DNA from 3 places in the Solibacillus cecembensis genome. Region 1 is predicted to be linked to each of the others. Evidence: riboswitches for the same ligand, from Rfam matches in the RefSeq annotation. Region 1 holds a riboswitch; each other region holds the start of a gene.
What was found. Region 1 has a riboswitch for cobalamin ahead of ACQKIH_RS19775 (ABC transporter substrate-binding protein). Riboswitches for the same ligand answer to the same signal wherever they lie in the genome.
Positions count from the first base shown of each region.

Region 2: linked by a shared signal. The riboswitch ahead of ACQKIH_RS02545 (ABC transporter substrate-binding protein) and the one ahead of ACQKIH_RS19775 (ABC transporter substrate-binding protein) in region 1 are both predicted to bind cobalamin.
Region 3: linked by a shared signal. The riboswitch ahead of cobJ (precorrin-3B C(17)-methyltransferase) and the one ahead of ACQKIH_RS19775 (ABC transporter substrate-binding protein) in region 1 are both predicted to bind cobalamin.

Region 1 is NZ_JBNNMF010000029.1:25,349-35,406, forward strand. Features, by position in the region: gene ACQKIH_RS19745 (hypothetical protein) at 421-663, opposite strand; gene ACQKIH_RS19750 (hypothetical protein) at 1,005-1,145, opposite strand; gene ACQKIH_RS19755 (energy-coupling factor ABC transporter ATP-binding protein) at 1,120-2,004, opposite strand; gene cbiQ (cobalt ECF transporter T component CbiQ) at 2,018-2,797, opposite strand; gene ACQKIH_RS19765 (energy-coupling factor ABC transporter substrate-binding protein) at 2,784-3,071, opposite strand; gene ACQKIH_RS19770 (energy-coupling factor ABC transporter permease) at 3,073-3,816, opposite strand; cobalamin riboswitch at 3,938-4,115, opposite strand; cobalamin riboswitch at 4,332-4,517, shown strand; gene ACQKIH_RS19775 (ABC transporter substrate-binding protein) at 4,685-5,839, shown strand; gene ACQKIH_RS19780 (FecCD family ABC transporter permease) at 5,811-6,878, shown strand; gene ACQKIH_RS19785 (ABC transporter ATP-binding protein) at 6,884-7,645, shown strand; gene ACQKIH_RS19790 (aldehyde dehydrogenase family protein) at 7,903-9,294, opposite strand; gene ACQKIH_RS19795 (aminotransferase family protein) at 9,329-10,058, opposite strand, start outside.
Region 2 is NZ_JBNNMF010000002.1:151,944-162,001, forward strand. Features, by position in the region: gene ACQKIH_RS02535 (adenosylcobinamide amidohydrolase) at 1-915, opposite strand, end outside; gene ACQKIH_RS02540 (FecCD family ABC transporter permease) at 915-1,913, opposite strand; gene ACQKIH_RS02545 (ABC transporter substrate-binding protein) at 1,906-2,868, opposite strand; cobalamin riboswitch at 3,016-3,202, opposite strand; gene ACQKIH_RS02550 (polysaccharide deacetylase family protein) at 3,791-4,540, shown strand; gene ACQKIH_RS02555 (amino acid ABC transporter ATP-binding protein) at 4,657-5,412, opposite strand; gene ACQKIH_RS02560 (amino acid ABC transporter permease) at 5,425-6,135, opposite strand; gene ACQKIH_RS02565 (amino acid ABC transporter permease) at 6,148-6,858, opposite strand; gene ACQKIH_RS02570 (transporter substrate-binding domain-containing protein) at 6,934-7,803, opposite strand; gene ACQKIH_RS02575 (acyl-CoA dehydrogenase family protein) at 7,800-8,978, opposite strand; gene argS (arginine--tRNA ligase) at 9,187-10,058, opposite strand, start outside.
Region 3 is NZ_JBNNMF010000007.1:107,101-117,158, forward strand. Features, by position in the region: gene cobK (precorrin-6A reductase) at 1-283, opposite strand, end outside; gene cobJ (precorrin-3B C(17)-methyltransferase) at 294-2,012, opposite strand; cobalamin riboswitch at 2,361-2,541, opposite strand; gene ACQKIH_RS08175 (ABC transporter permease) at 2,623-3,405, opposite strand; gene ACQKIH_RS08180 (ABC transporter ATP-binding protein) at 3,392-4,294, opposite strand; gene ACQKIH_RS08185 (PLDc N-terminal domain-containing protein) at 4,291-4,491, opposite strand; gene ACQKIH_RS08190 (helix-turn-helix domain-containing protein) at 4,491-5,609, opposite strand; gene ACQKIH_RS08195 (protein-tyrosine phosphatase family protein) at 5,769-6,185, opposite strand; gene ACQKIH_RS08200 (carbohydrate kinase family protein) at 6,199-7,149, opposite strand; gene ACQKIH_RS08205 (GNAT family N-acetyltransferase) at 7,297-7,860, shown strand; gene ACQKIH_RS08210 (EamA family transporter) at 7,877-8,785, shown strand; gene ACQKIH_RS08215 (anti sigma factor C-terminal domain-containing protein) at 8,830-9,033, opposite strand; gene rsiV (anti-sigma-V factor RsiV) at 9,857-10,058, opposite strand, start outside.

The DNA.
Region 1 (10,058 bases):
CACTAAATTTCCCCTTGTAATAAATTTATGTGGTCTTGCATGCTGTCGTTATATCACTTAAAAATTATGTTTGGGATGGCAAGTAGAGCGGGGTGAGGTCGCGGAAATGTCTATTAAATGAGTAAAATTGTCTATTAAAACTTAGTTTGTCTATTAACTGTATCAATTTGTCTAATAGCCGAAGTATTTTGTCTATTAATGCTAGTCAAATGGCGATTATTAAAGGGAAATTGTCTATTACCCTAAGTAATTTGTCTATTAACAACATTTTAATTAAAAAAGACAGTTTATTTCATTACAAATATCCAGAAGTCTTTAACAGTACCACCATTTTATGTCCCTTCCCCGTACGAAATACCATAATTACCCAAAACAATCCCCCTGCATTAAAATTTGCAGGAGGATTGTCATTAAACTTCCTTATTCAAAACTCTTTTTTCTCGCTTTAAACGCTGCTTCATCCCTCATTTGTTTTTCCATAATTTCGACTGAACGTTTTCGCCGTGCATTTTTTTCTTGTAAGTGTTCCAGTTCTTCAGGCATCGCGAACTCCATGCCAATTTCAGCCTCTTCCATATTTGCTTTCGTATTTTTAATCATCCTGCCAACACTAAGTGCATTATTCGCTTTGCTACTCATTTTTTGTATTTTTTGATTGTCCATTTGTTTCCCCTCCATAATTATTTTGAATTGCTTCATTAGTTTGTTTTGCTTTATTTAATTTATACGAAGGTAAATATGGACATTTTTGAAGTTCTCATAATTTGCACAGTTAGAAAAATCCTAGGGTTTCAACTGCCAATCAGATATCGAAAGGAATGATTGAAAAGTGTATCTTTATCACCCAAACATTTTTTCACATATTCACTTTGTACTTCCTACCAAAATTTATACGCTCAAAATACTGCACATCTTTGGCATTTTATGATTCAACTATAAAACCTTAATCAGCAATGTTGCAAAAGCTAAAGTATTAAAAAAGCTGAGTCTGCAAACTCAGCTTTTTATTTTGGTTGATTAGATTCATTGAAAAAGGTGCCCATTACATATTGAAGAAAACATGTTTCTGAGTCTATATCAATATCATCTTCAACATGAATGTTTAATCCTTGTATTTCGTTAGGTTGTTCTAAGTCGTTTTTCATCGATTGCCTCCGCGGTTGTATAGTTACGCCCTTTCACAAGATCCATTAATTCTCCCATTGAGCGGGGAAGTAATGACTGTTGTTGAATTAACCCCTCATGTAACATTGTTTCATAACATTTTACGAGCCATGGCTTTTCAATATGCGCTTTTACTAACAGTGCGTCATTTGAAAATAGCGCATCTCGTTGTCCTGAATAAAGTAATTGTCCTTTATGAAAGACGATAAAATGATCGGCCCATTCATAAATTAAATTGACTTGGTGCGTGGAATATAAAAATGTTCGCTCTCCATCATCAAGTTCATCTAAATACGTCGTAAGTTGATTTGAAAAATAGTAATCTAAACTGCTCGTTGGCTCATCTAAAATATAAATTTTTGGATCCATCGCATAAACGCCTGCAATCGTTACACGCTTCTTTTGTCCACCACTTAAAAAATGAATAGGGCGCTCGGTTAAGTCTTCAAGTTCTGTTAACTGTATGGCGCTTGAAACATTGTGCTCAATTTTTTCATATGGCCATTTTAAATTAATAGGTCCATATAAAATATCTTGTTTGACAGTAGAGGCAAATAACTGATTATCCGCCTCTTGAAAAATAAAGCCAACACGCTCTCGCAAGTTAATTAATTGTTTTTTTGAATAATGTAAGGTTTCATTTAAAAATTGAATTTCGCCATTAGTTGGTTTTTCAAGTCCGATGAGTAACTTAAAAAATGTTGATTTGCCTGAACCATTTTCACCGAGAATAGCAACTTTTTTTCCTTTTGGAATAGATAGTGAAAGTTCATGTAATGCCTTTGTACCATTGCTATATTGGAATGAGACATGATCAAATCTAAAAAAGCTTTCTGTCATAATCAAGACCTCCTTACAAAACAAGTATCGCTATACCAACTACGATAAAAATAATCGCTAGCCATGTTAACTTTTGATCCCATTCTTTGTCGATTAAAAATTGTTGTGGAATAATGAATTGTTCAATATTTCGTGCGGCCATCGCATACGACATCGCTTGATAACGGAAAAAAATTGATCGAAATAGAGCGTTAATGAGTAAGCTTAATGATTGAAAGCCTTTTTTGTATGTTCTGTACCCTAAACGAGCGTGCTGCGCTGTATAAATCTGCGCGACCATTTCTAAAAACAAAAAAATAAAGCGATACATGAGCTCGATTAATTCAATAATAATCGTTGGCACTTTTAATCTCGCAAGTACCGGGCTAATTTCATACATCGGTGTTGTTAATATTAAAAAATATAAGCAACTGGTCGCACTAATCGAAGTACAAAATATCGTAATTGCACGTATTCCATCGTTTGGTAAAATAAATAGTTGCATCGTAAAAAGCGAACCTTGCCATAAAACTGATGTAGGAACATCCTGTGTAAATGTAATAGATAGCACAATGGCGACCATCCCAGCCGAAATAAAACCAATTGGCGCAAGAAGTAATATGATATATGTTTTCCAAGGGATTTTTGCATAAAAGATAATGGCACCACTCATAAAGAACAGTGTCCAAACCGAATAATTATTATTTCGTAATAGTGTTGCTAACAATAACGTAATGAAACTAAACGCCATCTTTTGGCTAGCTGCTACTTTTTGTATCGCATTATGGCTCGCAATAAAATCAATTTTTAGCATGTTCTTTCGTATGCTTTCCACGCATAAAGCCGATGAAATAGCCTATAATTAGCGCGCCAATGACACCTTGTAAAACGAATAATAAGCTTTCGATTTCACCACTTGGTGGTTCCCAAATTGCACTAAACCAAGGCTCATAATCTGCTGCGATTTCTGTAATTGCTTCTTCAGCCTCACCATCAGCACCGCCAAATTCTGCATCTTGTAAAAATAAGAGTGGTAAAATGGCTAAAATGACAACGCCAATCAGTAAAAGTAAATTTTTCTTAAACATGTTAGCTCTCCTTTGGCTTTAAAATACGTAGTTGAACTAATTCTTTCATATTATATTTTTGTAAGAAGTTCATAATCATCACAGTTAATAACCCTTCACTAATTGCTAACGGAATTTGCGTTAATGCAAAGATGCTTGCGAATTTTTGGAATGAACCTAAAATACCACCAACTTCAGAAGGGAACGCTAATGCTAATTGAACAGATGTCATGACATATGTACCAAAATCACCAAGCATCGCCGCTAAAAATACAGCTACGCTAAATGATAATCCCCATTTTGTTGCTAATTTAAAAACTCCAACGGCAATAAATGGTCCAACTATCGCCATTGAGAAAATGTTCGCACCTAATGTTGTAAGACCTCCATGTGCAAGTAGAATCGATTGAAATAGTAAAACGATTGATCCAAGTACACTCATAACAAATGGTCCAAATAAAATAGAACCTAATCCAACCCCAGTTGGATGGGAACAGCTACCTGTTACCGATGGAATTTTTAATGCGGATAAAACAAATGTAAATGCACCTGATAAAGCAAGTAGTAGTTTGCTTTCTGGGTTTTCTTTTACGACTATGCGAATGACTTGAAGCCCCTTCATAAGAAACGGTAGGCATAGTGCAAACCAGAAGATAGCCCAACCTATCGGTAAAAATCCTTCCATAATGTGCATGGCATGCGCTTGCTTTGGTATAAATAATAAAACGATACCGAAGTAAGCAAGTTTTGGTAATAATTGTTTCATGTTTTTACTCCTTTTTCATATTTGATGAAAAAGTGCATAAAAAAATACACTTTTTAAGAGTAAAAGTGCATCACAAAAACAAGCGCTTATTGCTTGTTTCACGCACCTATCCTCGTAGGTCTGAATCAATAAATTTTTGGTAGGTATCCTGACTTCTCTTCAACGTATTCCATGCCTTCCCACATAAAAAAATGCAGTGACGTAATATGTAATACTCCAAGTTACAGTTGCGGGACAGCACCAGAATCTCACTGGTTTCCCTATTAAGCTTAAAAAGCACCAAAAATCATTCAATTTTCATCATGTGAAAAATAGTATCACTGTAACTAATATTTGTCATCATTAATTTTTTGATTATTCTTTAAATAAATTGAATGAAATAAGAAAATTGGTAATTTACTTGTCAAATTTGAGAAGTATGTTCTCCCATAAACGCTTTTCTCTTCTGAATAGTGATAATTTTTAATTAATTGTTATTGTAAAAATGGAAATAAAATGATAAAGTTACGTTAATTTCATAATGAATGTAGTAAAGTGCTCTTATTTTGTAAGAGGTAAAAGGGAAATTAGTTAAAATCTAATGCTGCCCCCGCAACTGTAATAGCTGATGAAATTACAATCAATCACTGTCAAATTGATGGGAAGATGTAAAAGTAAAATGACGCTTTAGCCAGGAAACCTGCTTTGTTACAGCAACATGACTTTTCGGTGGGAGAAGGGCGGCGACAAATACAGTTTTTTGTATTCCATTACATATTTTTTAGGATGCCTAAGCCTATTTCTAGTTCTTACTGGAAATAGGCTTTTTTTGTTTAGGGGTATTTCGTGTGTTAGCACTTAATAAAACATTTTGAAGGAGAGTTATTTAGTGAAAAACTATGTAAAAACTCTAGTTTACGGTTTTTTATTAACTTTTTTACTTGTAGGTTGCTCTAGTGAAGAACCTGCTGAGGTAAATGCAAATAAAGAATCGACTGGAACATCACAAGCAAATGAAAATGTGAATGAAGAGGCAAATGAGATTACTTTCACAGATACAACAGGAAAAGAAATTACACTATCTTTACCAGTAACAAAGGCTGTTGTTATTAACCGTAATACAGCAGAAGCTATTACATTACTGGGTGCACAAGACGCGATTATCGCAACAGGTGACAATACAATTAAAAATAACGGCTATTTAGGGTTAAATGATTTACCAGATGTGGGGAAAACAGACGAACTAAATATTGAATCGATTTTATCTTTAAAACCTGAAGTTGTCTTTACATTTACAAATCGTCCAGATAATACGCTTGAGGAAAAATTAGAACCTGTAGGAATTAAAGTGGTTCGTTTAAATAACTATTTAGCAGATCAAATGGATGAGGAACTACGTATATTAGCAAAAATTTTCGGAAAAGAAGATCGCGCTGAAGAGTACATTACGTGGAAGCAAAATATTGAACAAATATTAACACAACGTACAAAAGATATTCCAACAGACCAAAAGAAATCCGTATTAGCATTATCTGCTGGTGCACTCAATACAAATGGAAAATATAATATTTATCCAACGGCAACACTAGATGGACAAGCTGGTCCAGGGGAAGGTTTTGCCACTATTTTAGCAGGTGGTATTGATCCGACGCCAGATATTTTATGGGAGTCTACAAAGTCGTCTACAACTGTAAACGTTGAAGAAGAATTTGTCTTAACGGCAAATCCAGATGTCATTACGTTACATGGTAATTTCTTTGGGGGCTATGATGCAAAGGATGCAACAAGCTTTACTGGATTATTAGACAATGTTGTTACTAATACAGCGGTTAGCCAAATGACAGCCGGAAAAAATAAAGATGTTTATATGTTCTATACGAATTTCTTCGGTTCTGATAAAGGATTTATTGGTCGTTTACAATTAGGAAAATATTTATATCCAGATAGATTTGAAGATATTATTGTAGAAGATTACATTAAAGAGTATTTTGAAAACTGGTTAGGGGTTACAGCAAGTGGAATTTGGTTCCATGGTGCAAAATAGTTGGTTGAAACAAGGCAAATTGACTTCTCCAAAAGCTTGGATCGTATTAAGTTTATTAATCGTTTTATTAGCTGTTGCCGTATGCTATGCCTTGTTATCAGGCAGTGCAAATATCCCGGTTAAGCAGTTAATAGGTCTTGAACCGATGACGGATGAAATCAATCGATACATAATCAAAGAAATTCGAATGCCCCGAATTTTACTAGCAATTATAACAGGTATGTCTTTAGCCGTTGCAGGGGTTGTTATGCAGGTGTTATTGAAAAATCCATTAGCTAGTCCGTTTACATTAGGGGTTTCAAGTGGTGCCTCTTTTGGAGCTGCGTTAGCCATTGTTTTAGGAACGAGTATTTTCGGTATGGATTTAGTTGCCTCAGGTAAATGGCTCATTGCATTTAACGCCTTTTTCTTTGGATGTATCTCTGTTTTTATCGTTTATGGAATCGCCACAATTAAAAATGGATCAACGACCGTTTTATTATTAGCAGGTGTGGCAATCGGCAATTTATTCTCAGCGGGCGTTTCAGCAATGAAATATTTTTCAGATAACGAAGCATTAAAAAATCTAGTCGTTTGGCTTATGGGCGGTTTTTGGGGGGCAAGCTGGGAAGTCGTTTATATACTTGCTCCCTTATTAACAATTGGCTTATTGATTTTACTTCGTTTAAGTTGGAGTTTTAATTCTCTTAATGCAGGTGATGAAGTAGCAAAGACGTTAGGTGTTAATGTAAAGGTACTAAAAATCGGCAGTTTATTACTCGTTACATTACTCGCTTCAAGTTCTATTGCCTTTGTTGGTATTATTGGGTTTATTGGCTTAGTTGCACCGCATATAGGTCGCATACTCGTTGGTGTAGACTATCGTTTTTTAATTCCGGTTTCTAGTCTACTAGGTGCTTTGATATTACTAGTAAGTGATACGGTAGCAAGAACTATACTTGCTCCGATTGAGATCCCAGTTGGAATTATAACATCTTGTATTGGTGCGCCATTTTTCATCTATATTCTATTACAAAAGAAAAAGGATTATTGGGGGTAAAATCGTTGTTACACGTACAAAATCTATCATTCTCTGCGGGGAAAAAGCAAATTTTACATGACTTGAATTTAACATTATCACATGGAAAATTTGTGGCGATTATTGGACCAAATGGTGCCGGAAAATCAACGTTTCTTAAATGTTTAGCAGCTGTAACAAAGCCTACATCTGGCACGATTTCAATTGACGGTGTTCTTTTAAATTACTTGAAGGGTGAGGATCGTGCAAAAAAAATTGGATACGTCCCACAACATTTTTTACAAAGCTTTCCGATGACGGTTCAAGAATACGTCATGCTTGGGCGAAAGCCGTATATTAAATGGAATGTCACGGATTTAGATCAACAAGTGGTGAATGAGACGTTACAGTATTTAAAGTTAGAGAGTTTACAACAGAATTATGTCGATGAATTGAGTGGCGGAGAGCGCCAAAGAACATCGATAGCCCGTGCATTAGTGCAACAACCAACTATTTTAATGCTTGATGAACCAATTTCTGCATTAGATATCAAACATCAAATTCAAGTATTAAATTCAATCAAACAATTGGCAAATGAAAATCGTTTAGTCATTGTCGTACTGCATGATTTGGAACTGGCGTCTAGGTATTCAGATTATGTCGTATTAATGAATCAAGGTAAAATTTATAAAGTAGGTAGTCCTTCTGAAGTCATTACTAAACAAAGTTTACGTGATGTTTATGATGTGCATGCAAAAGTTCATCCAACCGAATTTGGGCTATCTATTACAGTGATAGAAGCCGTTTAAAACTGAAATGTCCTGTACTGCAAATTTTGTGGTTCAGGGCTTTTATTTTAAAGAAGAACAATTGGAACTTTATACGGACTTAGTGTTGGACAAGGAGAATAGCAATTAATTATGGTAAAAGCAGTCAAATAAAAATATGAATCAAAATAACATTAGACACTTGTCATTTTGATCCATATTCTCATTAGTTCGATATAAAAATCATGTCTTACTGTGCAACATAATGGACACGTTGCCTAACTTCTCATCTGAACATTTTACTTTGTATTAATCGTCACGGTCTTCATTGTTGTGAAAAACTCTTTTGCAGCCTGACCTTGTTCACGGGCGCCAGTACTTGAATTTTTCACGCCACCAAATGGCGCTTGAGGCTCTGCTCCACCTGTTTCATCATTTACTTGAACAAGGCCTACCTCACTACGGTTGATAAAATCAAATGCTTTTTGAATATTACTTGTATAAATAGAGGCACTTAAACCAAACTGTGAATCATTCGATAATTGAAGGGCTTCCTCATAATCTTTTACCTTTATGACAGCTAAAACTGGTCCAAAAACTTCTTCGTGTGCAATCGCCATGTCATGCGTTACATTTGTGAAAATCGTTGGATCAATGAAGTATCCTTCCGACTGCCCCTCTGTAGGACCACCGCCAAACACTAGTTGTGCCCCATCAGTTTTTGCTTTTTCAATAGCAGCTAAAATATTGTCATATTGCCCTTTAGATGAAACAGGACCCATCGTAACACCAACTTCAATTTTTTGTGCTTCTACAATTAATTGCTCTAAAACTTTTTCATAAACAGCTTCTTCAACGTATACTCGACTAGTAGCAGTACAACGCTGGCCTGTTTGTTTCATCGCACCTTCAATTGTCAACTTGGCTGCTATATTTAAATCCGCGTCCGCCAAAATAATGGCCGCATTTTTTCCACCTAGCTCTAGTTGGATTTTTTTATTCGTATGACCTGCTGTATTTAAAATATTTTGCCCTACACCATTAGAACCAGTGAATGTAATCGCTTTAACTTCAGGAGCTTCAAGTAAAACTTGTCCCACACTTGAGCCTCGCCCTTGCACAATATTTAATACATTTTTCGGCATGCCTGCTTGTTCAAACAGTTCACCAATGAGCTTTCCTGTTAAAGCTGCTTCAATAGAAGGTTTCCAAACAACGGTATTGCCATACACTAATGCTGGTGCTATTTTCCACAATGGGATAGCAACAGGGAAGTTCCATGGCGTAATCGCTGCGACAACACCAAGTGGTACGCGCATGGAGTACAATATTTTTGTTTCACTCGCAGAAGGTAATACTTCACCCGTGGCACGCATTCCTTCTTGTGCGAAATAACGTAAAATGGAAGCACCACGTTTCACTTCACCAATCATTTCGTTTTTAGTTTTACCCATTTCACGTGAAGCCGTTTCAGCCACGATATCGATATTTTGTTCAAGTAAATCTGCCGTGACACGTAATATTTCTCCACGCGCTACCGGAGATGTATTTTTCCAATTTTCAAATGAGGCATGTGCTGCTACAACAACCGCTTTTGTTTCATCAGTCGTTATCAGCTCTATCTGACCGACACATTCAGATGGCTTTGCTGGATTAAATTGCTCTCGGATTGCTCTTGTAATGATTGCCATAAAACCCCTCCTTATATTGATACTATTTTCAACCCTATTTCTCTACAATTGTTTTACGTACATATTCAAATGTTTCATCTAAAATGCGTAACATTTCATCTAATTCTGCTTTCGATAAAATTAGAGGTGGTGAGAATACAACTGTATCTTGATCATACGTGACCGTTCGTAAAATTAAACCGCGTTTCATCGTTTCTTGTACGAAAATTGGGCTTAATGGTGTCTCGAATAATTCCCCTGTTTCACGGCTCTTTACTAATTCAATCGCGCCGAGTAAACCTATCGTACGAACGCAACCGATAAAGCTATATTTTGATTGTAGCGCTCTAAAGCCTTCTAACAACGCTTCACCCATTTTTGCAGCGTTTTCTACAAGGTTTTCACGCTCGATTATTTCAATATTTTTCAGCCCAACTTGACAGGCCAGTGCGTGTCCACTGTACGTATAACCGTGCATTAATGTACCTTTTGATAAAGTACAGAAATCTTGATGAAGCTTTTCTGAGATTACTACACCACCAAGCTGTGCATAGCCACTTGATACACCTTTAGCAAACGACATCATATCCGGTACCACATCATAATGCTCCATACCGAAAAATTTACCTGTACGACCAAAGCCTGTAATCACTTCATCTGCAATGAATAAAATACCGTACTCATCACAAATTTCACGCACTTCTTTAAAATAGCCTTGTTGTGGGATGTTCACACCACCGGCACCTTGAATTGGCTCTGACACAAAGGCTGCTACTGTTTCTGGT
Region 2 (10,058 bases), on a different contig from region 1:
GCTTTCGTACCAGCCGATCCCTGCATTATGTACCGCGGACGAAACTACTTTTAACGGGGCCTCTGCAGTGTATTCAATATAGTCCTTAGTTATGCGAAAATCCCCCACCGCTACCTTAGCGAAATTGCGTTGCATCTCCTTCGCTGGTAGCATCGTAATTTGTGGTTTCGGTAATTCAGGATGCGGATAGGTAGCAATTCGCGCTTGATAAACGTCTTCAATTCGCCCTTGTAAAACAACTTCATGCGGCAATCCAAACGCGCGCATCTCTCCATCTTCTAACAGTAATAATTCATCACAATAAAGTGAGGCTAAATTAATGTCATGGAAAATGGATACGACCGTTAAGCCATTTTGTTCCACTTGCTGGCGAATCATATCTAAAATTTGCTTTTGATGTGCAATATCTAAATGGTTCGTTGGTTCGTCTAATAACAGCAGCTCCGAGTTTTGCGCTAATGCTTGTGCAATAAATACACGCTGCTGCTCACCGCCCGATAACAGCTCTAAATAATGCTCTTTATAGCGCACCACACCCGTTTGTTCCATCGCCGTTTGTACCGCCAATTCATCTTCTTTTGACCACGAAGAGAAAAAGCCACTTTGGTGTGGGTAACGCCCTAAAGAAATCGCATCATAGACAGTATTTGAAAAACTGCTCGCATGTAATTGAGGGAGCACCGCCATTTTTTTAGCCAACTGTTTCACAGAATAGCTTTCAATCGTTTGCCCGTCTATTATAATTTGCCCGTCTTGCGGTTTGAGTACACCACTAATAATTTTTAATAATGTCGATTTGCCACTACCATTCGGGCCAAGTATGCCAAGAATTTTTCCCTTGTCTACTTGAAATGACACATTTTTGACAATCGGCTTGTCGCTATAGCCACCTGAAATATTTTTCACCTTTAGCATTATGCCCCACCCTTTCTACGCTGCTTAAAGAAAATATAAGCAAACACTGGTGCACCGATAAATGCTGTAATAACACCGATTGGTAGCTCGACTGGTGCAATAATTGTCCGTGATACTAGATCACAAATGACGAGTAAGCTTGCGCCATTCAATAAGGAAATCGGTAGTAAATGACGATGATCCGCTCCAATAATGATACGTACCATATGCGGGATAACAAGGCCAACAAAGCCGATCGTCCCTGACACGGCAACTGAAGCCCCTGTCAGCATCGAGCCACCTACCAAAATCATAAATTTACTACGTTTCACATTGACACCTAAATACTTCGCACGTTCTTCTCCATAGATCATCGCATTCAATTCACGGCGTTGTAGCCAAATAATGACTACCCCTATAACCATAAAAGGTACAATCATTTTCACATAAGGCCAACCGCGCATCGAAACGCTTCCTAAAAGCCAGCCAATAATTTCTCGTAACTCTTCTCCCGTTAATGCGACCATTAATGAAATACAAGAACCTAAAAACGAACTAAAAATAACACCTGTTAAAATAAGTGTTTCCATTTTCAGTGTGCGGTCTACCATTCGAGCAAAGCTTAATACCGCAATCATCGTCAATAATGCACCAATCATACTAAATACCGGTAATGTAAAGCTTCCTAAAAACGGAATCGAAATACCTAAAAAAATCGTCATGACCGCACCAACTGAGGCACCTGAAGAAATCCCTAATGTATACGGATCGGCTAATGGATTTTTGAGCAACCCTTGAAAAGCTGCCCCTGCAATAGCTAAAGAAGCACCAATAATAGCAGCTAAAATAACACGGGGCATCCGAATGTTCCATAAAATACTGTGGGCAACGGGATCAGTCCCCTTGTCCCACAATGTTGAGATGGGAATAGTAACCGATCCAATTGACACACCGAACCACACGCTTACTAGCAGCAATACTACCGAAACTAAATAAGCGAATGCGTATTTTTTATTCACCGAAAACCTCTGGGTAAATTGTTTGTGCAATTGATTGAATCCCTTCTACAATACGAGGTCCTTGACGACTTGTTGTATCCGAATCAATTAAATGTACATTTCCTGATTTAACTGCATCCATTTCGGCATACGCTGGATTCGATAAAATTGCCTCAACATCGTCTTTATACGTTACTAAAATCACGTCCGGATTATCACTTACAAATTGCTCTGCGCTATATTGCGGCCAGTCTGGTTGTGTCACACTATTTTTAACGCCAATAGTACTAAGCATTTCATGAATAAACGTTCCTGTACCAACTGCGTATAAATCTGGATTCGTACCTACAACGATAAATGCCGATTTGCCATCTAAACCAGCTGCCTTTGTTGTGATTTCTTCAATATCCTTTTGTATAATAGCTACCATCTCTTCTGCTTGTGCTACCTTACCTGTTAATTGGCCCATTTGCTTCATCGTTTCATATGTTTCTTCAAAATTCACTGCATTTTTTACGACAAATACAGGAATGCCCATCGCTTCTAACTGCTCCATACCCTTTTCAAAGTTGTACATGCCTGATCCATGCGCAAATACGATGTCTGGTTTAAGTGATGCTATTAGCTCTAAATTAAATTCCATCCCGCCAACTCTTTCCTTTGTCGCTACTTGCTCTGGGAAAGTGTCATTGTCTGATACGCCAACAATCTCTTCGTCTAAACCTAAGCCAAATAAAATTTCAGTATTTGAAGGGGTAAGAGAAATAATACGTTCTGGTTGTTTCTCTAATGTGATCTCTCTTCCTATTGAATCCGTTACCGTTACAGGGAACTGCGCAGCTGCACTGTCCTCACCTTTTGCTGTTTCGTTTTGTTCTGTATCATTTGTTGCAGGCTTTGAATCTTCTGCGCCACAGCCTACAAGTACGAGCATTGCCATAAATAATAGCATCGCTAAATTTTGTATTTTTTTCATTTCCTTTTCCTCCTACATTTTACATAGCCTATCTAGAATACGCCCTTCAACCAAAAGAAAGAAGCCTCCAACTCGGGAGACTTCTATTGATGTATGCAAATAATTTCGAAATAACAATTATAAGCCACTCCCGATCCACGCAGGTTTACTATTGGCAATGTAAAGGCAGGTCTCCTGGCTCATGCATGAACACTTGTTGACACCTTCCCAAATTTCTTCAGTGGTTTTTTTCAACAAACTTGCATTTACAGTGGCGGGACCGCATCGGAATGAAACCGATTTCCCTTTTAATCCTCATTCGTCCATTTGGAAAACTTATTTTTTACAATAAATCTCCCACACTTACTTTTAAGAACCTTCACATTCTTTATTAAATTAATAGGCTATTCTATTATAGCGGAAGAATGAATGTTTGTATGTAGATAAGCGGGAGTTTTCAGATATATTAATTAAAATCAAGTATGTGTGCTTTTTTTACTTTACTTCGAAATAAAGTCCAGTCCTAAATGGTAAATTCCCCATCTTATAAGCAGGACTGAAAATATCTGGGCTGCCATTTCATTTTTAATTAATCTAAACTTTTTAATCACTTGGCCCGTCAAATAGTTAGAACGTATTTGCGACATGTTTAAAATTAGAAAAAATTGAACATTTTATCATGACATAGACAGATAGGCTTAAACACTCAAAATTACAACAGGAGGATTTTATCATCATGAGATTACAACAAGATGAGTATGCCAAAAGAATAAAAAAAAGAAGATTACGAATTGTAATGATTATACTGGTTATGCTAGTTCCTACTTTTTTCACTGGTTTTATTGTAGGGAAATCGTATGCTAACAATGAAAAAATTATCAAGCAAGATGTAACTGATAAAGTAGAACCTTCGATTATCCAAGGTAAAGAACAAACTAATCTAATGGAAGATTCTTTAGAACACGCTAATTCTGACGTAAACAACAACACCCAACAAAATTCGACAGAGAAGGTAGAAGCCTCAATCAGCCAAGATAAGGAACAAACGAAAAAACAAGCAAGTACTGAAGAAAAACCTTTAGAGAAAGTGGTCTACCTAACATTTGATGATGGTCCTAGTAACCTCACGGACCAATTTCTAGACGTCTTACACCAGCAAGATGTGAAAGCAACCTTTTTCATGCAAGGAAGCAACCTGTTAAAAGAGCAACTCCAGGAAAGTGTAAAACGCGCCACAACAGAAGGTCATTATATCGGTGCCCATAGCATGACGCATGAATTCAAAACATTATATAAGGAAAATCAGTTTGTGCCTGAGATGAATGAAACATTAGCACTAATTCATGAGATTACAGGTTCAAAATCCCATTTAGTTCGGCCACCATATGGTTCTGCACCAGGGTTGAAAAGTGAACAGATTCGCAACCAAATTGTAGACGCAGACATTAAAGTTTGGGATTGGACAATTGATTCCAATGACTGGACGTTAAAAGATAATCCAGCCCAAATTATAGAGAATGTTAAAAGTGGCACAAATTCTGATAGAGAAGTTGTGCTAATGCACGAAAAACCACAAACTTTGGCGGCACTTCCAGGGATTATTGCATTTTACAGAGAACAAGGATATAAGTTTGTCGTATATGATGAAGCTAATCATTTCGACCTCAACTTTCAGAAGGATCCGCGTCTCTAATCTCTTAAAAAGGCATCTACATAGATACACCTGATTATTCAAATATTAGGTTAATCAATAAAGAGGCCAATATGTTATGAATGACATCGCATGTGAAAAATCACCAATTCCTTCTCTTATATATGATACGAATAATCATCTGGCAACACGCGTTGAAGGAATCGTTTTGTACGCTCCTCTTTTGGCTGGACAAAAATCTCATGTGGCGTGCCCTCCTCAACAACATTGCCACCATCCATAAAGATGACGCGGTTTGCCACATCACGTGCGAATGACATTTCATGTGTTACAACAAGCATCGTCGTTCCTTCTCTCGCAATATCCTTCATAACCGTTAGCACTTCTCCGACAAGCTCCGGGTCTAGTGCTGACGTAGGTTCATCGAATAAAATAATATCTGGATTCAAAGCAACCGCGCGAGCAATGCCAACTCGTTGCTGTTGCCCACCAGAAAGCTGACTTGGATAGGCATCGTATTTTTCAGCTAAACCGACCCGATTAAGCGCCTCTTTTGAAATTTTTAACGCTTCTTCTTTTTTCAAGCCGCGCCCGATATAGAGACCTTCCGCCACATTTTCAAGTGCCGTTTTATTGTTAAATAAATTATAGTTTTGAAATACAAAAGCCGTTTTTTTACGAATGGCTAAAATGTCCTTTTTCGATGCATTGTGTAAATCCACTTGAATCGTATCAAAGCTGGCTGTGCCTTCATCTGCACGTTCTAAGAAATTGATACAACGGAGAAGTGTCGTTTTGCCAGAGCCACTCGGACCTAAAATAACAACAACATCCCCTTTATCAATTGTTAAATCCACACCTTTTAAAATTTCATTCTTCCCAAACGTTTTATGCACATTTTTAATTTCTAACATTTTGCACTCCCCCTACACTAGACGTAATTGATATCGACTTAATCTCTTTTCATACCATTTAAATAAATATTCAACAGCGATACAAATGAGTAAATACACAATGAAAATATCAAGATATGCTTCTAAATAGTTGTAGCCGAAATTAGCTTCTACTTTTGCTTTCAACGTAATTTCTTGAAGTGAAATCGCGTAACCTAGTGACGTTGCTTTTATTAAATTGATCGTTGCCGTACATAAATTTGGCATTGCTGCAACTAAAGCTTGCGGGATGATAATACGTCGATACGCTTGCCATGTTGTCAGCCCAACTGAGTGTGCCGCCTCAATTTGCCCCTTGGATACGGTTTGTAATGCCGAACGAAAAACTTCGATTAATACAGCGGTCGTATTGAACGAGAATATAATAAACGCATACCAAAGTGGGTTAATTTCATAGATTGGGTAATCAATCTCATATTTCTCGAATAGCCCATTTAGCAGAAGTGGAATCGTTGCATATAGCACAAATATTTGAATAATAATCGGTGTTCCACGGACGAATGAAATATATAATTTCGCAAATGAATTGAGCACCGGTATTTCATAAATGCGCGACAAGGCGAGGAAAAAACCAAACGGAACTGCGATTAGTAATGAAATAACCGTGACAAGAAGTGCTACTGGAACACCACTTAATGCTACAAAAAATGTATCAATTAAAAATTTCCAATCAATGAATCCCATCAAGTGTCCCCCCTATGTCGCCCGAATTGGTTGCTTCCCTTTTTGAAAGATTTTTTCAAGCAAGGCAAATATTTTTTCAATGATAATGGCAAGTAGCCAATAAATAACCGCCAGTGCGATAAAAATTTCCAATGTATGCGTTCCATAATTATTCGCAATAATTAAATTCGCCTTTCCAACAATGTCGATAAAACCAATAGTGTAGGCGAGCGCTCCCTCTTGTAAAACCGAGATGAAACCATTTCCAAAGTTCGGTAGTGCAATAACAAATGCTTGTGGAAAAATAATTCGTCGGTACGCTTGAAATGGTGTTAACCCAACACTGACAGCTGCCTCGAATTGACCACGGTCTATCGCTAAATACGCTGACCGAATGACCTCAGACATCATCGCCGCAAATTGTAAGCTAAATGTGATGACGACAAAAACACCGGTTGAAACATTTTGCAAATCGACACCGAAAAGATTTTCAGCAAATGCTGGGACACCGTAATAAACTAAAAAGAGTAAGACGATTGAAGGTGTACAGCGCATAATCGTTGTATAACCTTCCGCTAACACGCGCAGCCATTTGTTGCGACTTAATTTTGCTGCCGCTAATCCAAATCCCATGATTGAGCCACAAATGACTGACAACACGGCAATATAAATCGTAATCCATAAATAAGGGAGCAATGCGGGTAATGCTGACCAAATATAGGATAGATCAAAATACTTCTCCATTTGCTTGCCACCTCCTAATCGAGTTTTTGAGTGAAAGGAGCTGCTAAGAACAAACCCTTAAGTAGCCCCTTCTATTTAACGCTTTACTGAATCGAGTACTTCAAATAAATCCTTACCGTAAAACTCGACGGTTAGCTCCCGTAATGCATCCGTTTCTTTTAATTCAGTAATCGCTTGATCATAAGCATCTGCAAATTGTTGTTGTTTTTTATTAAATAATGGCCATGTTTTAATAACCGCAAACTGGTTATAAACAACATCGTCTTTCAAATTGTAATACGGGCCACCTTCTGTTAAAACTTGCCCGTTGAAAGCACCTTCAATAATAACGCCACCATCGACACGCCCTTCATTTACCCATTGCACTACATCTACGGAAAATTCCTCGCCAGCCTTCAAGTTTACTGGATTATCCGGATTTTCCTCATTGTATTCAGCGATTACGGTATACTGCGCGTTATTCGCTGCAATCGGCGCTAACTCAAACCCAGCCGATGCAAAATCACTCAAATTTTTAATCTGTGCATCTTCTTTTTTCAAAACAAGCCCTGCACTACTTAACCCTAAAAATTGCTGTGGGAAAATATATTTTTGTGTACGCTCTTCTGTCCAAAAGGCATTTTTTACACCGACATCATATTTCCCTTGCTCCACACCGATTAATAAATCATCGCTAGTTGTACCGACATATTGGAATTCATAGTCTTCTAGCGCTTCATCCACGAGTTTCATAACTTCTACATCATAGCCTGTTGCATCACCCTTTTCGTCAATGTACGACATCGGTTTACTTGCCTGATCGTAAGCTACTTTGACGATTGTTACACCGTCTTTCGTCTCTCCTGCTGAAGCTGAACTTGAATCCGGATTATTTCCACAAGCGGACAATAGCGTTACTGCGGTAAAACTGATTGTTGCAAATTGGATTATTTTTTTTACGTTCATGTTAAAACCTCTTTCTTTTTTAAGTTTTCGTTAATAGCCGTTTCAGCTAACTTTTTAATCGTAATATCATCCATCGGTGGGTTATGAAGCCCCGCACGTACATCGCGGTAATAGCGTTGCAATGGATTTGAACGCTGTAAACTTTTCGCACCGACCAAGCGCATCGCCTTATCAACTACTTGAATCGCGGTGTTCGTTACTACATGCTTGGCGATATTCACTTCATTTGTAATTGTCAATTTCGTCTGCGGGTTGCTGTACAATTGCGCCACCCCATAAAGCGTAAATCTTGCATTTGCTAACTCTAAATCCATCTCGCCGATTAAGTTTTGCACATTTGGCAATTCAGCAATTGTTCCTTGAATACTGTTCGGTGAGTGCTGCGTTGCAAAGTTGACCGCATAATCACGAGCTGCTTGCGCAATACCTAAATAAGTAGCAGGAATTAATAACAACCAACCGTTTAATTTAAAACCTGTAGAATAACTCGGAATTTCAACCAAAGAAGACCGCTCTACGCGTACATTGTCGAGTACAAGGTCATCACTACCTGTGCCTCGCATCGAAAATACATCCCAAGTATTATCGACTGATACGCCTGCAGCTGTTTTTGGTACGAGGAAAAATCCTAAATGATCCTCTTCTTCTACCCACGCAGATACTAAAAAATAATCTAAATCTGGTGCACCACTCGTGTAATTTTTGCGTCCATTTATTATATAAAATTCACCGTCTTTTTTTGCCGTCGTTGCTGGTCTACCACCGCGCACTGGACTGCCCATCGCAAACTCACTTACTGCGCGGTTAATCGTCGCACCTCGGTTGACTTCCTGTGCAAAGGTTTCCAACTTGGATTGCTCCCAATAACGATTTTCAAAAAGCTCCCCAATATTTTGAATCGTCCAAGATGCCGCTAAACCCGTGCTGCCACAATAGCTCGATAATGTTTCATGTGCTAACACCGCGTCGTAAACAGTAAAGCCTTCCCCACCAAACTCTGCTGGTAATGTTGTTTTTGTATAGCCGATTTCACGTAGTTTTTTAAAATTTTCAAAAGGAAATACTGAATCCTCATCTATTTGCTGGGCACTTTGTGTAAAATCTTCTTCCAAAGTCGCAAGCTTCTCCAACCAGTATCGTTGTTTTTCTGTCTGAACAAATAATTTTTTACTCAAATGAAACGCCACCTTTTCTAATTGATTTAGTATCGTTTTGAACTGTTGCGTTTAATCATACTTTCAGAATATTCCAAAGTCAATAATTAATTCCAAGTTTTTTTATAGGAATAGTTAATTAGTTAATTTGGCATCCTTTTTATACGCAAAAAAGACCAGCCGCTTTCTCATTTAAAAGAAAGTGACTGGTCATCATGGATAATTGAAATTACATTTTTTCTGGTGCGCTTACACCGATTAATTTTAATGCGTTGGCAATTGTTGTTTTTACTGCCGTGATTAATGCTAAACGTGCCTCTGTTAGCTCTTTGTTATCAACATTTAACACTTTTTCAGCATTGTAGAAGCTGTGGAATGCTGCTGCTAATTCTTGAATATAATTGGCGATACGGTGCGGTGTGCGGTGCTTCGCGGCATCTGCCACCACTTGTGGGAATGCGCCAACTTTTTTCAGAACGTCTTCTTCTTTTTCAGCTGTTAATAATGCAACGTTTTCTAAAGTAGCCGCAAAACCTTGCTCCCCGGCTGAACGTAAAATCGAAGAAATACGAGCATGTGCGTATTGTGCATAGTACACTGGGTTTTCGTTTGATTGTGAAACCGCTAAATCTAAATCGAAATCCATGTGTGAGTCGCCTGCTGTTTTAACGAAGAAATAACGCACAGCATCTAGCCCTACTTCTTCCACAAGCTCACGCATCGTTACTGCATTACCAGTACGTTTTGACATTTTAAATTTCTCGCCGTTTTTGTACAGCTGAACCATTTGAATCACTTCTACTTCTAACGTTTCACGGTCATAACCAAGTGCCTCGATTGCCGCTTTCATACGTGGAATGTAGCCGTGGTGATCCGCGCCCCAAATATTAATTAACTTTTGGAAACCGCGCACAAGTTTATCTTCATGGTACGCAATATCCGGTGTTAAATATGTGAATGAGCCATCATTTTTAATTAAAACACGGTCTTTGTCATCACCAAAAGTTGTCGAACGGAACCAAGTCGCGCCCTCTTCTTCAAATACATGACCATTCGCTTTTAATTTATCTAGTGCTACTTCGATTTTGCCGTTTTTATATA
Region 3 (10,058 bases), on a different contig from region 1:
GAATATAAGTTAACTTACATTGCTCTGCTGCGGCCATTGCAGTTTTTGATGCTTCTTCTGCATAAGGATGGCTTGCATCAATGACCGTAGTGACACCCTTTTCATTAATAATCGTAGCCATTTCCTCGGTTGAAAGACGCCCTACATGATGGGCAATACCCGCCTCTTCCAAGCTATTTGCTGCGGAATCTGTCACGACTGTTGCTAATAATGAATGCCCTTTTTTTTGTAGCTCAATGGCAAGTTCACGTGCATCGCTCGTCCCTGCTAAAAATAAAATCATGCCACTCCTCCTAATCGCCACATGGTGCTTCTTCTACTTTAATTTTGCAGCTCATGTCTTGATATGTGAAATGAGCAATTTTCTTCACGCGCTTAAAGTATTTAAAGAAGCGCTCATTTGGATGTGCATGTTCTTTATATTCTTCAACAATTTTCGTTAATAATGGGATCAGTTCATCTGGCTCTAATCCTTCTGCAACGGGTTGGGCTGCATGTGCTGTTCGACCAACTGGCTTGGCTCCAATAAATAGATCAAATTTCTTTTTACGATATACAATGCCAATATCATCAAAAACCGCGCGATAGCAAGCCATTCCACAACCATTAAAGCCAACATGAAGTTCCTTTGGTAGCTTCAAACCGCCAAGCGTATCCATAATTTCCTCAGCATATGGAATCGATTCTGCTTTCTCTCCATAACAAAAATCACATGCCTTTATATTTAAAACATCCCCCATAGGCAATACGTACAATCCTGTTTCACGCAATATTTCAACAATTTTTTCTGGCGCTTCAGTAGGAATTTTTACATGAAAACGATGATCTGGTGTATATTCTAACGTTCCATTTTCCCCTACCACATCCGCAAGTACCTTCATTTGCTGTGGTGTAATTATTTTATTTGCGACACCTGGCGAAACGGCAAATTCAAAAATCGATTCGATTGCTTGCTGTACTAAAAAATCTGTTTTCACAGGTTCGTTTGATATACAAGCTAATGCCATTCTAGCCATCTCAAGTGCTGACTTTTTCTCCGGAAGTTTTTGAAGTTTTGTTGGCACTACTGGCACTGGTTCTACAGTAGTTACGCTCACTTCTTTCAAAGGCTCTATTTTAGGGTTTGGTCCTGCTTTAATTGCCTCAATTTTTTCATAGCCGGATTGCGCTTCTCCTGTTTCTTGATCAAGCGCCCACGGTTCTGCTTCTTTTTTCAAACGTTGATGCGGTTTCCAAACTTGTTTTTCATCACCAAGCGTATATTTTCTTTGATAGCCACGTGGTGTAATAATTTTATTATCGTAAAAGAATGTAGATGAATTCCCAACTACAACGGTCGTTAACATACCAATATCGTGATCTAACATTTCCGCTAAATTTGTTAAAACGATGTTCTGACTTTCTCGGTATGCACTTTTCACTAATCCTACAGGTGTATCAGGTGAACGATACTTCAGCAAAATACGCTGTGCTTCTGCGATTTGACGTGTTCTTCGTCCTGATTTCGGATTGTAAAATGCGATGACAAAGTCCGCCATTGCTGCCGCTTCAATACGCTTTTCAATGACTGTCCACGGTGTTAAGTGGTCACTTAAACTAATCGTACAAGAGTCATGCATAACCGGCGCACCAAGTAAGCTCGCACAAGAGTTAATCGCTGAAATTCCTGGCACAACTTCTACCTCAATACCTGTTGCTTCAGTCCAACCTTTTTCAATTAAAACCTCATACACTAAACCTGCCATGCCATATACGCCCGCATCACCACTTGAAATGACCGCAACGATATTTCCTGCCTCTGCCTGTTTAACAGCATCTTGCGCTCGTGATACTTCTTCGGTCATACCCGTACTAACAATTGTTTGCGCTGTTACTAAATGGCGAATTAAATCTACATAAGTTTTATAACCCATAATATGATTACTTTGCTGTAATGCATCTACGGCTCTTTTTGTAATATGTTCTCGATCTCCAGGACCAAACCCAACTACAAAAATCTTTCCTTTACTCAAGACATTCCCTCCTAATCAATTTCGCCTCGGCGTAATTGCGTCCAGATTTTTTTCGAGCTTGCTCGAAAAACTCCTCATAAAAAATCTGTGACATCCGCCGGGGCTTTTACCTTTTTCAGCTTGGGTTTAAACCACACCTGATTTAAGTACATAGTTGTCATTCATCGTCATACTCTAATAAGTAGAGGACTTTTGCTGAAGCAAGTAAAAAAAAGATACCCAAACTTCTTTTACAAAAGAAGTTTGGGTATCTGAAAATTTATACAAAAAATCGCATTTTAAAAAAATAGAATCTACTACGACCTGCCATATTTGAGTTCTCATCTACACTTCTCCCACCGAAAAGTAAGTAATCGAATTAAATAAGCAGGTTTCCTGGCTTAAACTTCACTTTACTCTCACATCTTCCCATCCTCAGACAGTGATATTCGTGATTTCATCAGTTATTACAGTAGCGGGGGCTGCATTAGATTTTCACTAATTTCCCTATTAATCTCAAAATATAAGCACTTATTTAATAGTTTATTAAATTATGACTTTACAATACCATATAAATGAAATATTACAACTATTTTATAATTGGCTTCGCGGCCTCGGTTTTATATAAACGCTAAACCTTCACCGTGCTCGCTCTTTTTTTACTAAAGTAAATTCCTACAATAACAAAGACAAATATCAATGAAAGCGTCAGTATAAACGTACTCCAAAATATTGACATCGTGACGGATTCATCGACAAGACGCAATCCATATGTCGACAGTTTATATGGAGTAACCGTCCAAAAACCTCCAATTATGGAATCTACAACTGAGCCAATTAAGATTAAAACAATCGTTATCGTCGTCGCAATCGGTGTTTTAAATGCGGCACTCATCGCCACTGTAACAGCCATGACAAAAAGCAGCCATATGCAATACGTACCAAGCATCGCCATAAAGCGAGCAGGGTCTACTTTTCCATATAATAGCACCGTATAATACATACTTCCCGCATAGCCAGCTATTGCACTAACAATCGCCACACTGCTCGCCACAATCCATTTGCTTAAAAACATCGCAGTAAAAGAAATCGGACGTACATATAAAAGTGTGGCTTTGCCATTTTGACGTTCCTTACTAAACGTACCAGTATAAGATGCAATTAATACAATTAATCCAATAGATTGAAACTGCCCCGTTGAAGCGGCAAGTAAATCGATTGCATGGAGTTCCGGCATCATCGTCGCAAATCCTTCTGGCATATTACCAACTGCATTTAAAATATCCTCCATGAAATAATTGAGGATTGGATCCGTAATACCAAGCAATATAAAGACAATCGGAATCCAAATAAATTTAAAACTACGCCAGCTTTCACGCCATTCTTTTAGTAGCAATGTGTTAAATTGTCCCATCAGATCCCGCCACCTTCATGAAGATTTCTTCCAAACTTGCTGTTTCTCGTTCCACTTTCACAACATGATAAGGTGCGCTCGCTAAAAGCTGAAGTAGCTGTTGCATCGATGGCTTTTCTTCTCGAATATCCACATAAACGATATTTTGTTCAGCTTTTGCTACAAGCTCTGATTGACTCGCAAATTGCCTCGCTTCTTCACTTGATGCAAATTGAATTTTATAGCGCGGCTCATCAAACTTTGTACGCACTTGATGAAGAGACCCTTGCTCGACAAGTTGACCTTTTCGTAAAAAGAGCACTTGATCGGTCATTTCCTCTGCATCATTTAAAATATGTGTTGAATACAAAATAGTTGTTTGCTGTTGGATTTCTTTCAGCAAGTTCATAATTTCTCTACGTCCAACAGGGTCCAGCGCTGATACTGGCTCATCTAGCAATAATAATTTCGGTTGATGAATAATAGCTTGTGCGATACCTAAACGCTGCTTCATCCCACCTGAAAACGTTGATACTTTTTTATGCATCGCTACACCAAGACCAACGAATTCTAATATTTTTTGTGCTTCTTTTTTGACTTTGCGTTTTTCCATACCACTTAAATTCGCGGTCATCTCCAAATATTCGAATGCTGTTAACCATGAAAAATATTGTGGATACTGCGGTAAAAAACCGATTGCACTTCGAATATCTTTAACACCTGGCATAATAATTTGGCCATTTGTTGGTTGTAATAAGCCTGTTAGCATCGATAATGTCGTTGTTTTCCCCGCACCATTTGGACCAATGAGCGCAGTAGCTGTATGTTCTTCCAATGTAAACGACACGTGATCGACAACTTTTTGTTCACCGAATTGTTTTGTTAATTGCGCTACTTGTATACATGTCATTGGCTTTTACGTCCGAAAATAAAGTATAAAATCGGTCCAATTGTTGATACAAATAATGCTACGATAATCCATAGCCATTTCGGTCCATTTGTTGCGCCGTTACGACTTATATCCACAATCACAACGAGCGCTAAAATAAAATGCAAAATAATTAATGGGGCAATAAGCGCCCAGTTTATATTCGCTAACTCTTCCACTATAACTCCCCCTCTAGTTGTAAATGATGTTGTAAATTCGTCATCATCATTTTAAATTGCGTATTATCTTGTAGTGCGCTAAATATTGGATTATTTGCAACGCTTGCTACAAGATCCTTTTTAATCGATAAATTATCTCTTGGCGCTTGTTTGTCGACCCGCTCCTGCTGATCAATCCATTGACCAAGCTTATAAAAATAACCATCACCACTCAGCTCCAATGGAAACTTTAATGCGCTACAAATTTGTGTGTACTGCTCAATCATTTGAAGTGCCTGCTCCGTTTGATTTCGCATCATATAACCACTTGCTGCTTTAATATAAAAAACAAGCGCTACGTTAGGATTTAAATTCGTAATTTGGAAAGTTTCAAGCAATAGCTGAATGCGTTTTATCGTTTCGTCAAAATGAGCGGTATGATCAACTTCAAGCAATAATGTTTCCGTTGCATTTGAGATTAACGCAACCGTTTGCTGGTATATGCTTACTTGTAAAACTTCCTTCGCCTTTTCTTGATTACCGAGCATCGTATGCGCCGTTGCAATCAAATGCTCAGTCCCATATTGCACGGCTGCTTCCTCTCCTAATAGTTCAAGAACTTGCTTTGGTTTCCCCTGCATAATGGAAATAAATGCTTCTAAAACGGTCGCTTCGTATGATAGCTGACGATGATGGCTTTGCGTTTTGATACGCTCACATAACGTAAAACATTTTTCTAATATTTCATCTGGATTGGCAGCTTTCAGATAATAATTCATATACAACTGCGCGATTTTCAATAAGAATGGAAAGCATGAATAGTATTCTGCTATCATTTCGTCGATTTGTTCATCCACTTGTTCGAACGGCTCATTCCCGAACCTTTTAGCTAACGTCGAATAGATCGACATAATTCGTTCCTTCGTCATTTGCGGTTCATAACCTAATAGAAGATCTATCGATACATTAAAATACGTCGCGAGCTTCGGCAAAAGTGTAATATCAGGATAACTTAGCCCCTTCTCCCACTTCGATACCGCCGCACGAGAAACACCGACATAGTGCGCAATTTGTTCTTGCGTCACCTGTAATTCCTTTCGTCGCTCCGTAAATAGTTGTGCAAATTGAAAATTCTCCATGCGCATGCCTCCTCTTATTACTTACTATAAAGAAATTTAATGGAAAAAAATAGCGAATGTACGTTAATTTTTTGCACTTTTGTCAACCAATGGTTGCATTATACTTTCTTTTTGAACAAAAAAACGAAACCGCGCACAATTGGCGATTTCGTCATAGTCTTATTTTTTATAAAGCGTTTCTAACGCTACCTGCATATTTTCTCGTACTTTAACTGCTGGGCGTGCACCTTTTACCTGTGAAATTGCTTCATCCAAATCCGATGTGGCTCCAATTTCTAACAGTGTCGCCACAGCCATAACCCCCGCGCGACCCGTGCCACTACCGCAATGAATATAAATTTTCTCGCCCGCTTCATACGCTTGTGCTAATTTTACCGCACCTGCTTTGATCGTTTCAGCTGTTGCCTCTTCTGTAATCGGTGCGTGAATATAGTTGTATGCTTGTTCCCCTTCACGTCCATTGACACGCACATCAAATACCGTATCAATTTGCTCAGATGACACCGCTTGTTCCGTATCATCCGCACTGCCAATGAAAATTCGACCTGCTACTAGTTCATTATAATGACGATTCATTGCGATTCCTCCATTATACTTCTATTAGATGCTTAATATCTTCATAGCTTGGGAGTGCCGTTAAAGCACCTGCTTTAGTTGCTGCCATTGCACCGAGCTTATTTCCGAAAGACACACACTTAATTAAATCTTCTGCAACCGTTGGCAGACCGTTAAAATGAACGTAACGTAAAACGCCTGCCATAAAGGCATCTCCAGCACCTGTTGTATCTACTGCCACGACTGGATCTACTGTTACATGCATTACTTCCCCATTTAACACAGCATAAGCACCGTCTGCCCCAACTGTTATAAGCACAATCGGTACTAATAACTCGTCTAATTTCGCTAAGCCATCCTCGATTGTGTCTGTTTCTGTTAAGAAAAATAATTCCTCATCCGTAAGCTTTAAAATATCCGCATCTTCAAAAAAGGAAGCGATTGTTTCGCGGCATTGCTGCTCTGAATCCCAACGTAATGGACGGATATTCGCATCAATCGCTAAAATGGCACCCTTGTCCTTCGCCATGTCAACTGCGGCACGCGTCGTAGCAAGTGCAGTCGGCTCGAACATTGTTCCTGAGCACACATTAAAAATAGAAGCGCGTTTAAAAGCGGCCTCTTGTAATTGCTCCTGTGCTACTTGAAGCGCTGGTGTTTCATCTACATAATCTTTGAATTCACGCTCACCATTTTCATTTAAATGCACATAAACGCCACTTACACGTTTACTTGGATCGTAAATGGCATAATCTAAATTTACGCCTTCTTTTAAAATTTCCTCGCGACAAAATTGAGATGTTTCATCATCCCCTGAAATGGTAATTAGTGCAGATGGCGCACCAATTCGGCTAATGCCTGCCGCGACATTAATCGTTGCACCGCCTAGATATTTTGTAAACGACGTATTCGTTTGGTCATTTGCTATATAATCAACAAAAGCATCTCCATAAACTAAAATGAAATCTTTGTTTGACTGATTCATGGGTTGTCCTACCTCCGACATTGTATTCCTTTTAATTTAACATAAAACTATGATTTCGATAAAGCTTTATACTATTCAGAACTATTCCATTTTCCCTTGCAGCTCGGATTTCTGTTATAATTTATTAAATCAAGGAGAGGATTTTAAATGACCATTTTTATTAGACAGGCTGAAATTACGGATGCAAAAGCAGTTGCTCCTTTAATTTATGATGCGATTGGTGATATTGCCAACAACTTAACGGGTGAACAAGAATCACCAAAAATTATTGCTGCCTTAGAACAGCTTGTAAAAGAAACTTCAAACCGGCATTCCTTTTTGAATACATTTGTTGCAGTCGCTAACGATGCCGTAAAAGGGATTGTTGTTTTATATGATGGAATACAAGGCACAATACTTGATCAGCAGCTCGAAGCACAACTTGCGCAAAAAGGGTTCCACCTTACGATTGATGGGGAAGCTCATGACGATGAATATTATATTGATACGATTTGCGTGTCAAAAGAAGCTCGCGGTCTTGGAATTGGGACAAAGCTTCTTCAGTTCGCGGAAGAACATGGGCGCATGCTAGGTTATCAAAAATTAGCATTAAATGTAGAGCTCGAAAAAGCAGATGCGCGTCGTTTATATGAACGTATGGGCTTTAATGTCACAGAACCTTGGACAATTATAGACGAACCGTTTCATCATATGGTGAAATCGCTTCATTAGAATAGGACGGAATTAGATGAAAGCAACTTGGATTTACCCTCTAATGATTGTCATTGCCTCTAGTAGTTACGGTATTTTATCGACGATCGTAAAAGTAGCAATGCAACATGGATACACTTCTTCTGAGGCCATTACAAGCCAATATGTTTTTGGTTTTTTACTTGCCCTCATATTATTTATCGCGACACAGCGAACATTACCGAAACTTACAAAATCTGGCGTAGTCTTACTTATATGTGCAGGCTTCTTCACTGCCCTTACCGGAATTGTTTACGGGGAATCTTTAAATTATTTACCCGCTTCACTCGCAGTCGTTATGCTCTTCCAATTTACTTGGATTGGTCTTTTAATGGATTGCGTCATTAAAAAGCGTTTCCTGAGTCGCATTGAGCTCATTTCATTAGGCTTTTTACTAACAGGGACGATTTTCGCAGCAGGAATTATCGATGTCGATTTATCACAAATTCCTTGGCAAGGATGGGCACTTGGTTTAGCATCTGCCTTTAGCTTTGCTACCTTTTTACAAATCAATGCACGCCCAGTAGAAGGGGTGACAATGATTGGACGAACATTTATTTTATCCATCGTTGCACTTACTGTCATTTCGATCTTCCTTTCACCTGAAATTATGTGGAATGGGCAAATCACAGCAGGCTTATGGAAATTTGGTTTAATGCTCGGATTTTTCGGCATTATTTTACCGATTTTATTATTCTCAATCGCTGCCCCAAAAGTTGGTGGCGGACTTGTTCCGATACTTAGCGCGATGGAATTACCCGTTGCGATTATCGTATCTGTTCTCGTTTTAAAAGAAACATTAACAGGGATTCAAGTCGGAGGAATTGTTCTTGTGTTAATTGGGATGGTTTTACCTTCTTATTTTGCCGCGAGAAAACGACGAATGATCTCAACACATACTGAATAAAAAATGCCGAAACGTTCATTTAGCAACGTTTCGGCATTTTTATATTATTCCCAATTCCAAAGCTCGACATCACCAAGCTCCACTTCATGTATCCCTGTTTCTGAACGCAATTTTAACAACTCTTTTGTTGGACCTGTTACAACTACCCCATATACTTGAAACCCATTTTCTTGCAAGTATTGATAGCGTTCCTCTAAATAACTAAATCCAAGGAATCTTTCGTGATAACTAGTTCGTTTATTTAGCATTTCCAGACATTTTGTACAAATAATAATATAACGCCTTCATGTATTGGCGATAAAGGGCATCCAAATGATCTTTACGTTACATACTTTCTCCTTTCTCTCTCTCTATTGAACACGTTTCATTAGCAATAATGTTACATTAAAATTTCGATATTTAAGTAACTTTAATTAGAACAAAGCGCTAGCGCGTCTTTGGTGCACGGTCCGAGTTGATTGTTTCAGCCAAAGCATTTTTCCGCCTACTGTTCATCACCGTTTTAACTGATTGATTCTTCATGACTACAGAGGAGCAAATTGTTATACTTTCTGATATATTTAAGAAAATAAAAATTCATCCAAATCAATGCTGTTTTACAAGCGTTTTTTATTTGTCTAAAAATAAAGACGCTATCCAGCAAAATAAAACTGGATAGCGTCTTTTCTTTTTTTACAATATCATCCGTATAAGATGTTGCGTGCCTATTGTAGCATGAAAATAACTCCATTTTGGGGTACCGCCAACATTTCACGCACCACCCCCAATAAGTTTTTTTAAAATGCTTACCATGCTAAAAGTATGCATGATTTTATGCACAAGACTCCAGCTGCAACATGCCCAAAATCACGATCAAATTGTTGGTATTCATGGATTTGTAGAAAACTGTATAAAAAGCTGTATAAACAATGTTCCACTTAAAAAGTTAAAAACATTGTCAAATCAGCGTTTGTGGCTTTTCCATGTGTCCCCAAACTTCCATTTGGGATCGTTTATTAGGTTTATTTTGTATACTTTATAAATCCTTGTTTCATTAAAGCCCCGTTAGTTGAATAAGGCTCTGCTCTCGGACTATTTGATATACGTATTGCTTTCAAGATCATCTTTAATGACCTCAGTAGGAATTATGAACTCCAAAGCGCCCATTGCCCCTGGTGCTACTTCGTATTTGTCAAAGCAAATGACCAACTTACCCTCGTTATTGATGTAGAAACTTTGATTTCTATCGATATTTACAAAAGATACCTCTTCAGGCTTTTCAACAATTCCCGCT